2 regions of the Rheinheimera sp. MMS21-TC3 genome follow, and region 1 is predicted to be linked to the other one. Evidence: predicted binding sites of a transcription regulator. Region 1 holds the regulator's gene; the other holds the start of a gene.

What was found. Region 1 encodes FNR, which switches genes on or off when oxygen is low (the NO sensors DNR and NnrR bind a similar motif). Its sites were predicted from a motif close to TTGATNTANATCAA; they were not measured.
Region 2: RDV63_RS01130 (HAMP domain-containing protein) is a predicted target of FNR. The motif match lies at 2,488-2,501, and genes of this name have one in related genera.

Annotation. Positions count from the first base shown of each region.
Region 1 is NZ_CP135084.1:1,684,532-1,689,144, forward strand. Features, by position in the region: gene RDV63_RS08390 (DUF2987 domain-containing protein) at 1-562, shown strand, start outside; gene ttcA (tRNA 2-thiocytidine(32) synthetase TtcA) at 629-1,549, opposite strand; gene uspE (universal stress protein UspE) at 1,637-2,569, opposite strand; gene fnr (fumarate/nitrate reduction transcriptional regulator Fnr) at 2,666-3,379, opposite strand; gene RDV63_RS08410 (sulfite exporter TauE/SafE family protein) at 3,414-4,088, opposite strand; gene ccoS (cbb3-type cytochrome oxidase assembly protein CcoS) at 4,088-4,297, opposite strand; gene RDV63_RS08420 (heavy metal translocating P-type ATPase) at 4,294-4,613, opposite strand, start outside.
Region 2 is NZ_CP135084.1:187,250-191,862, forward strand. Features, by position in the region: gene RDV63_RS01120 (hypothetical protein) at 89-862, opposite strand; gene RDV63_RS01125 (lipase family protein) at 866-1,588, opposite strand; gene RDV63_RS01130 (HAMP domain-containing protein) at 1,827-2,465, opposite strand; gene RDV63_RS01135 (sensor histidine kinase) at 3,105-4,181, shown strand; gene RDV63_RS01140 (LytTR family DNA-binding domain-containing protein) at 4,162-4,613, shown strand, end outside.

The sequences.
Region 1 (4,613 bases):
GAAAACACTGCAGCAACCAGAATACAGTGATTTAACCTTAGCTTTTTTATTAACCAATACTGAGCGCAAAACTGAGTGTCGTTATATTGATTTACGCTTGATAAGTGATCTACATAATATCGAACTTTATTTATCCGCTAATGGAGAAATTAGCTTGCCCTTTGATGAGGCACTTAAAGACAGTAAAGCCAGATTAGTGTTACAGCAGGCAGATAATCATGCTCGTTGTGAGCTTACTTTAGTGCTACGCAGCAGAATGCCGTTAGCTGCAACTATCCAACAGCAACAGCTTATACATTATCAACAGCAATTTAGGTTAGTTTTAACGGATTTAGCCGGTAGCGTGAGTAAACGTTGGCTACCTGAAGTAAAAGGGCTAATAGCCGTATTTAGTAATACTGTTAATCCAAGTGAAATAGTTAGCCAATTATCGTCAGAACAACAAGCTGTTACTCAATGTAAACAGAATCGTTGTCAGATAGACTTAACGACAATAACTGCTAGTGAAGCACAGTGGACATTTGCAGAAAAGCCTGTTTATTTATTACCGCTAATGCAATAGTTAAAGTCAATATATAGCCAGTAAAAGGACTCTTTACTGGCTGAATACTTAAGTTAAGCGGTTGTATTAGTTTAAAGCTATATACTGTATATCTGAGACAGGCTCTGCGTCATCATTAGCTTCAAAACCAACTGGAATGGCAGAGATACTTGGCTTATCAAAAGCGATATCGCCCTCACTAATAGCGGTTTCTTTACTTAAATTAGCAAAATCAAATAAATTTCTATCCACCATGTGAGATGGCACTATGTTCTGCATAGATTGAAACATAGTTTCAATTCTGCCCGGAAAGCGCTTATCCCAATCTGTCAGCATCTCTTTTACCACTTGGCGCTGTAAGCCATCTTGCGAACCACATAAGTTACACGGAATAATAGGGAAAGCTTTAGCTATTGAATATTTCTCTATATCTTTTTCTTTACAATAAACTAAGGGTCTAATAACCACATGTTCGCCATTATCGCTAACCAGCTTAGGAGGCATAGACTTCATTTTGCCGCCAAAAAACATATTTAAAAATAGGGTTTCTAAAACGTCATCGCGGTGATGGCCTAAGGCAATTTTGGTTGCGCCTAATTCTTTAGCTGTACGGTATAAAATACCGCGGCGTAAGCGTGAACATAATGAACAGGTTGTTTTACCTTCCGCAACTTTATCCTTAACAATTGAATAAGTGTCTTCGTTAACAATAAGGTATTCAACTCCTAACTCGCTTAGATAATTAGGTAATACCTCTTCCGGAAAACCAGGTTGCTTTTGATCTAAGTTGACAGCAATGATGCTAAATTGAATTGGTGCAGACTTTTGCAGGTTAAGTAAAATATCTAACATAGTGTAAGAGTCTTTACCACCAGACAGGCAAACCATGACCTTATCGCCATCTTCAATCATATTAAAGTCGGCAATCGCTTGGCCTATATTACGCCGTAAGCGCTTATGTAACTTATTAAAACTATATTGTGCTTTGGTTTGCGCTGCGTGAGTCATAATTGTCAACCTAAATCTAAAATGGCGCACATTATAACTAAGGCAACGCAAATACCAAAGTATCCCAGCATTAAAACAGGGTTAAGTTTAGCTTTTCTGTAGTGGGCTAATAAAATCAGCTGGTTTTACTGCAAGAACATCACAGTCTAACTGGTCAATAACATGCTCTGCTGTGTTGCCAATAATTGCCGCTGAAAGACCAGTACGACCTATAGTGCCAATAACCACCATCAGGGCATCATACTCTTTAACAATATTAGGAATGGCATCCTCTGGCATGCCTTCAATTACATGGCATTGTTCAGCTGGTATATCAAATTGCTGGGCTAGTTTAGCGACAGAGTCAATGTGATGTTGCTTCATAGACTGACTGTATTCTTGTGGATTAAATTCGGGTATTTCAATGGCAATATTAACGGGAGTACCAGGGAAGGCATTAACCAAATGCACTTTAGCATCAAGCAGCTTTGCCACTTTAACCGCTTTACTAATAATACGTTGGTCAAGATTAAAGTGATGCTCCTGCTCGCTACCGGCGTGTACAGCCGCAATAATATTGCGGCGTTTAGGCCACTCATATTCTTTAATTAGTAATACAGGGCAGGGGCACTTGCGCAAGATATGCCAGTCAGTTGGCGTGAAAATCATCGACTTCAACACATCATGGTCATGGGTTCCTTTAACCACTAAATCAATTTGTTGCTCAATAGCGGCATGGACTATAGCTTCAAAAGGGCGATTATGCCAAACCACTAAAATTTCTATATCTAAATTATCGGTATTTTGCTTATTAATTAATTGCTTTATCCAATCTTCTCTATCAGTAATGACGGCTTGGCGCATAGCTTCACGCTCTGTACCAGATAGCATAGTTGTCAATTCATAAGAAAAGTCATATACCGCTAAGAACACTGTTAAGCGACAAGCTTGAAGCTTAGCAAGTTGTATTGCGCGATTAAGCGCTTTTTGTTGCTCAGCGGCAGGATCTAACACTACTAACACTTTGCTATAAGCTGACATCTTTGACTCCTAATCATAAAACACCTAATAGTATTTACTTTTAGTATAGCCACTCGTGTTACTTTTGCTGGTAAAAAAAATTGATATTAAGCTAAATTAGCACCGTGCAGATAAGGATGCCAGCTCGGTTAACTGGTTGAGATTAATAATTTTAATTAATTTACCGTCAACAGCGATAAGTTGTTCTTTATTTAACTTACTTAATAAACGACTAACTGTTTCTACGGTTAAGCCTAAGTAGTTGCCTATATCACTGCGGGTCATGGTTAGCCTAAACTCTGTACCAGCAAAACCTCGACTAGCATAACGTTGCGATAGTTGTTTAATAAAGCTTGCGAGCTTTTGTTCAGCAGACTTATGATTTAACAACAGCATCATTTGTTGATCTGCTTGAATATCTTGGCTCATCAAGCGCATCATTTGTTGTCTAAGCCTAGGAAGTTGGCCTAATAATACATCTAGATTAGTGAGAGGGATCTCGCATACCATAGCTGTTTCTAAGGCTTCTGCATAACTTGGATGATGTTGGCTATTAAAAGCATCAAAGCCAAGAATATCACCAGGTAAATGAAAGCCCGTAATTTGTTGTTCACCTTGATTGGTTAGGGTAAAAGTTTTAAACGTACCAGAACGTACAGCAAATAAGGATTTTTGTGGCATACCTGCTTCAAATAGCATATTGCCTTTATGAAATGGTTTTTTGCGTTGAATAATATCGTCAAGTTGGCTCATTTCAATTTCATTTAATGAAAAGGGTAAACATAACTGACTAAAACCACAGTCCTGACACTTTAATACAGACTTTTGCATGCTAGCCCCTTAGAAATTCACCTAGGTTATAAGACTAAATAAATAGACGTGCCGCTGCAAGCCATATTGTATAAACACCATAACAGGCTAATATAAATGCTGTTATGTATCTTAGGGTTAAATTGTTTTTTATCTGAGTTAACTTTTGTGCAGCAATACCTGAGAGTAAGATAGCCGGTAGAGTGCCTAAACCAAAAGCAAACATCACCATAGCTCCCGAGCTAGCACTACCGCTTACTAAGCTCCAACTTAAGGCACTATAAACTAAGCCACATGGTAGCCAGCCCCAACATAAACCATATAAATAAGCTTTTTTAGTCGAGTCTAAGGGTAAACAATGTTTAGTAAGAGGTTGAATATGGCGCCAGATCCCTTGGCCTAGTTGTTCTAATTTAAGCAAGCCAAACCAAAGTTTACTGATGTAAAGTGCCATAGCAATTAATAAGCAACCTGCTATTAAGCGCAACCATAACATAGAGCCACCAGCAACTTGCATAGCACTAGCGCCAAAATAACCAACAGCAGCGCCAAATAAGCTATAAGTAGACAGCCGGCCCAAACTCAATATAAATTGTAACCAAAGCCTTCGTTTCAGATTTGCGTTTGGCATTGCTAGTTGTAAGGCGGCGACTATACCACCGCACATGACTAAACAGTGGCCACTGCCTATAAAGCCGATTGCTATAGCCGCAATCAGATCACTATTCATTAATTATTCGACTGCTTGTTATTAGCAGTGCTCTTAGTAGCGGTATTGTTTTTGGGTTTTATGTCTGCGTTGTTATCATCAAATAAGATACTAAAACCTTGTTTTTCAAGATCATCAAATTGGCCTTTACGTACTGCCCAAAAAAATACCGTTAAACCAAACACAACAAAAACAATGGCAATTGGAATTAAAATGTAAATTACATTCATTTTTTTAATAGCCTTAAAGAGTTTGATACAACTAACAATGAGCTAAAGGACATACCTAGTACTGCGATATAGGGTGAAACAAAGCCGGCAACAGCTAAGGGTATTATAATGAAATTATAGCCAACAGCCCACGCAAGGTTTTGTTTAATTCGCCGTTTAGCAATAGTACTGCCCGTTAATAAAGTCGATAACAAACTAAGATCGGGTTTTAATAATACCACATCTGCTTGGTTTTTAGATAAGTCTGTGCCGGACTCTAGTGCAACAGAAACATGAGCGGCATGAAAAGCGGGGCTGTCATTAACACCATCACCTA
Region 2 (4,613 bases), 1.5 Mb from region 1:
AGCTAATCGGTTGGGTAAATTCGGGCTCTGCTGCTATTGGCAGTGTTATGCGTGCTGTTAGTATTGGTTGGGGTTCCAAACTGATGGTCTATTCTTGCCGATACGGTTGGTTTAGTACGGGCGTCAGCTCGTTCGGTACACGAACTCGGAAAAACAGTGTTGGGTCGTAGTTTTCTGTTGAACGTGCTGCCAGATCCTGTTGTGGAACCATGATCTCTGCGCTGGCTGGTTTATCTCCAATATACAGGAAGATGGCAAAAGGGGCGTTAAACAAACCACCAGCAAGTTCTAGAGCGGTAACGCCTGAAACCATGTTTCGTTTGTAACGGTTGAGGGTACTTGTTGTCGCCTTATCTTCAATATCACTGCTTAAAAAGATCCGGTTATAAAACTCAGAATAGGTTTGCTGCCACATACTCTCAGTCTGTGAAGGCGCAGTATGAGGAAAATAGCGGAAACCAGAGCGGACAAAAGATTCATAGTTATATAAAGTACCTTCGTCACGTAGTAGCTGCACCGGTACACTGTCCTCCAGAAACAACTGAATACGCATGCTTGGCACATGTTCCCAGCGTTCATGCGGTTCATATAAGGTAAATAACCATTCTTGATTAACAAACACGGTCCAGTAGATACGAATGGCCAGCACACCGGGGTCAAGCTCGATGGCTTGAGCAGGATCCAGGCCGAAAATCTCCGCAAAGCGGTGGTTATAAACCATTTGGTCGTTTAGCAGCGAGTACTGCTTAGGGTCGTGTTGGCCAAGTTTAACCTGCTGCTTAGCTACATCAAGGTTAGCGGGTTCGGGCTTAGAGCAACTTATACCGGCTAATGCAACCAGCAGTAACAACACAATACGCATACGTTAACCCCAGCTAATCGGTTGGGTAAATTCGGGCTCTGCTGCTATTAACTTAACTAAACCTTCCATGCTATGGGCGCACAAAGCGCGTTGCCCTGCTTGAGTAACACCTAATGCCGGCGATACCCGGCCTGCCAGGCTGATATTGCCGCATTGGTTATTAGCAAGTGTGCGGGTGCTGCCGGCAATGCGTGCACCAGTTCCCACTGATACGGCATCGTGCTCACTACGGATATGCAGCACTTTTTTAAAATCATTGCGGTAACCACTTAAACGGGCCCGGTTAATTAAATTACCTATTAAGCCAAAGTTAGAAGCGGTAGCGGCCCTTAACATACCTGGTGCATTAAAGGTGACTAAAGGCAAAGGTGAACTATGTTTAGCTGATAATAATGCGGCTAAACCGCCACCGAGTGAATGACCAGTAACATAAAAGTTCTCTGACTTTACCTCTGCCTCTCTAACGGCAAGACTAAGTGCATCACGGGCTGGCCGGAACTGGGCGGGCTTCACTCCGGCAAAAATCCCCAGATCATTGGGAATATCGTAGCGTAGATCATCAGTGCCACGTACGGCAAATATAGCTGTATTGTCTTTTTTAAATAGAGCCGCAAAAAAACCAGATTTTTCTCTTGGAAACCGTTCAATAAGGTCAAACCCATTTACTTGAGGGACGTTTTCATACACAGCATTGCAGCATTTTGCTAAATCTAGTACCGAGGCCATTACTATTCCTTGTAAGGTGAAATTTAGCGAATGATATTTTTCTTTGGTTTTGTTGTCAATTTATTAATTTATTGTATTAAAAAATGAGGCGTTGTTTGTGGGGTACTATAAGGCGATTATCAGGATTTGGTCTTTATCGTTTGCCTGTGCGCTGCCTGCAAAACAGGCGCTTAGCAGAAGTAATGTTAGCTTAGAGCGGGCGTGAGCGTTTTTTGGTATTACCCCGAAATAATTGGGGTCAGATCAAAATTAAACAACTGAAATTTCGAAAGTTTAATTTTGATCTGACCCCGTTTATTAACTGTTGAATGCCGCGCGCCATATAGTTAAACGCCTTGGTCACGGCAATAATTTCGGTAGAACCTTTATGCTCAGGTAACGGCGGTGGAAACTCACCACGGCCAACCTGCAACGCAGCCTGCTGCAGGCTTTTTAGTGGCCGGTTTAACTGGCGGGCAAACAACCAACCACCGCCTACGCTTAGCACGCCTATCATCAGCAAATAAAACGTCAGTGGCGAAAAGTCAGTTTCGTCCAGCCCGCTTAACGGCACCTTTACCCAATAATGCGGTGCCTGCGGCGGTCGCACCCAAAAGGCATAAGACTCACCCTGGGCTACGCGCACTTCAGCATCGCCCTCCAGCTCTTTTGACATTAGCTCAGAAAAATAGGCGTAATAAATGGCCTCATCTAAACCGTGCTGGCGCGCCTGTTGCTCGCTATACACCTCTATACCGGTGGCTTGTTGAAAGCGCGCAGTAAGTTCGCGCGACAACACGGATTGTGGGTAGCCGACATCAATAAATACCACCCGTATTTGCTTGGCAATTAAGTGGTTAATTTGCTGAGTAGTGGGCTTAATAACGTAAAACGCCACCGACAGGTAAGACACCAGTTGGTTGATCAACAGCAATAAGCCAATTAAAAATACCGTTTGGCCAAATAATAATTGGGGTCAGATCAAAATTAAATAACTGAAATTTCGAAAGTTTAATTTTGATCTGACCCCGTTTATTAAACCGCAGCAGCGAACAAGATAAGCGAGATTAGGAGAAAGCTCGAACCTTCTTCTGCCATCTATAGCAGCGGACATGATAAGCGAGATTAGGTTTGCCCTAAGCCAACCGTCTATGCCCTGGACGGGCGTTGACAAATTCGTCGGGAACGAATTTGGACAGCTCTGCTGGCCCGTAAGGGTGAATGTCATGGACGACATTCACAAACAGCCCCCAGGGATGGGTTCACGGCGTGTTGGCGTGGGCAAACCGGTTCGAGCTAAACACCTAATTCAAACCTGCATAGCCTCAATACAAGGACGAACAACATGCCCCACTTCACCCTACCCGATCTCTGCGACGCCCACGCCGACTGCATTCGCGTTGCCGAACCTATGTTTCACAACTACGGTGATAAAGCCGCTTTGCCGATACTAATGGCACGTTTGTTGATGCTAACTTATTGTCATAACTACTGAAAGTGGTTACCATCAAACCATACTACCTAATTGGAATACAACTTGCCGGCCTTGTTGTTAAAAACCAGCTTAAAAACACCACTGCTGTTATCTGCGCTAGTGTTGGCGACCTTACTCTATGGTGTGATGAGTTTTAGCCAGAATTTTGGCGAGAATCAATTCTACAATCCTCTTGAGCATCTGATGTTTGTGCTCTATGTGCTTAGCAGTCTGGTTTGTTGTTTGCTCAGCCAACGGTTACTCAAATCTACACAGCCACTTTTAGATTGGCTGAATGCCAGCCGCTTTTTTCTGTTAAGCTCAGTGCTGCACACCTTGATTTGTTCAGTGCTGTTCTTACTGCTCAGGCTACTTTCTGATCTATGGTATGGCCGTTCCCTGGCTTTACCGTCGTGGATGGCGCTGGCTGCAAATGCATTATTTGCTTTGCTGATGATCCATCTGCTGGTACTGGCGCTCTATCTTGCTTACAGCTATCTGCAACAATTGCACAATGCCAAGCTGCAGCAATTACAAGCCGAACGCCAGGCTGCACAAGCTCAGTTTAAATTGCTACAGCAACAGATCACACCGCACTTCCTGTTTAACAGTCTGAACGTGTTAACGTCATTAATCAGCGCAGCCCCAGCCCTGGCCGAGCGCTACGTCACATTATTTTCCAGCTTGTATCGCTTTGTGCTGCAACACAAAGACAGCATTTTAATACCGCTACAGCAAGAGCTTAGCTTCATTAATCAGTATCTGGAGTTAATGAATATCCGTTTTGCCGGAGCCTACCAGCTTGTAATTGTTCCTGAGCTTGAGGCATCTAACGCCCAGATAGCGCCAGGGGCATTACAAACCTGTGTTGAAAATGCAGTTAAACATAATATCGCCAGCCCACAGGCACCACTAGAGATCGCCATTTCGCTACAGCAGGGTATGCTACAGGTAAAAAACCCATTACGCCCCAAAGTGGTATCTGTGCCAAGTGGCACCGGGCTGTGCAATCTGGTGGAACGCTATCAGTTACTGACAAGCCAGCCCGTGCAGGTTGAAAAAACAGCAGACGAATTTAAGGTAATAATACCGTTGCTCAGGCAAGCCGATGGAGGCGATGATGCGCATCTGGATCGTTGAGGATGAACCCTGGGCAAAAGAACGCTTGCAGTCCATGTTGCTGCGGTATGATGCCGGCATAGTCGTTGAACACTGCTTTGATAGCGTGCAGGCACTTAGTAATGCCCTGACAGAACAAGCACATCCTCAGCTGATTTTATCTGATATTGAGCTGTTAGACGGCCAGGTGTTCCAAGCTTATCAGCAGCATCCGCCCAGCTGTGCGCTGATTTTTACTACCGCTTATCAGGAGTATCTTCTGCAAGCCTTTGACAGCTTTGGTATTGGTTATTTACTCAAACCGTTTGACGACACACAGCTGGCCGCTGCGCTGAATAAATTCCGGCAATTGTGTCAGCCGGCAGAGCAAACCGGAGCTTTGCAGCAGGCGTTGCAACAATTAGCCCCTGCCACCACGGCCTATAAAACGCGCTTATTGGTAAAACGCGTTCA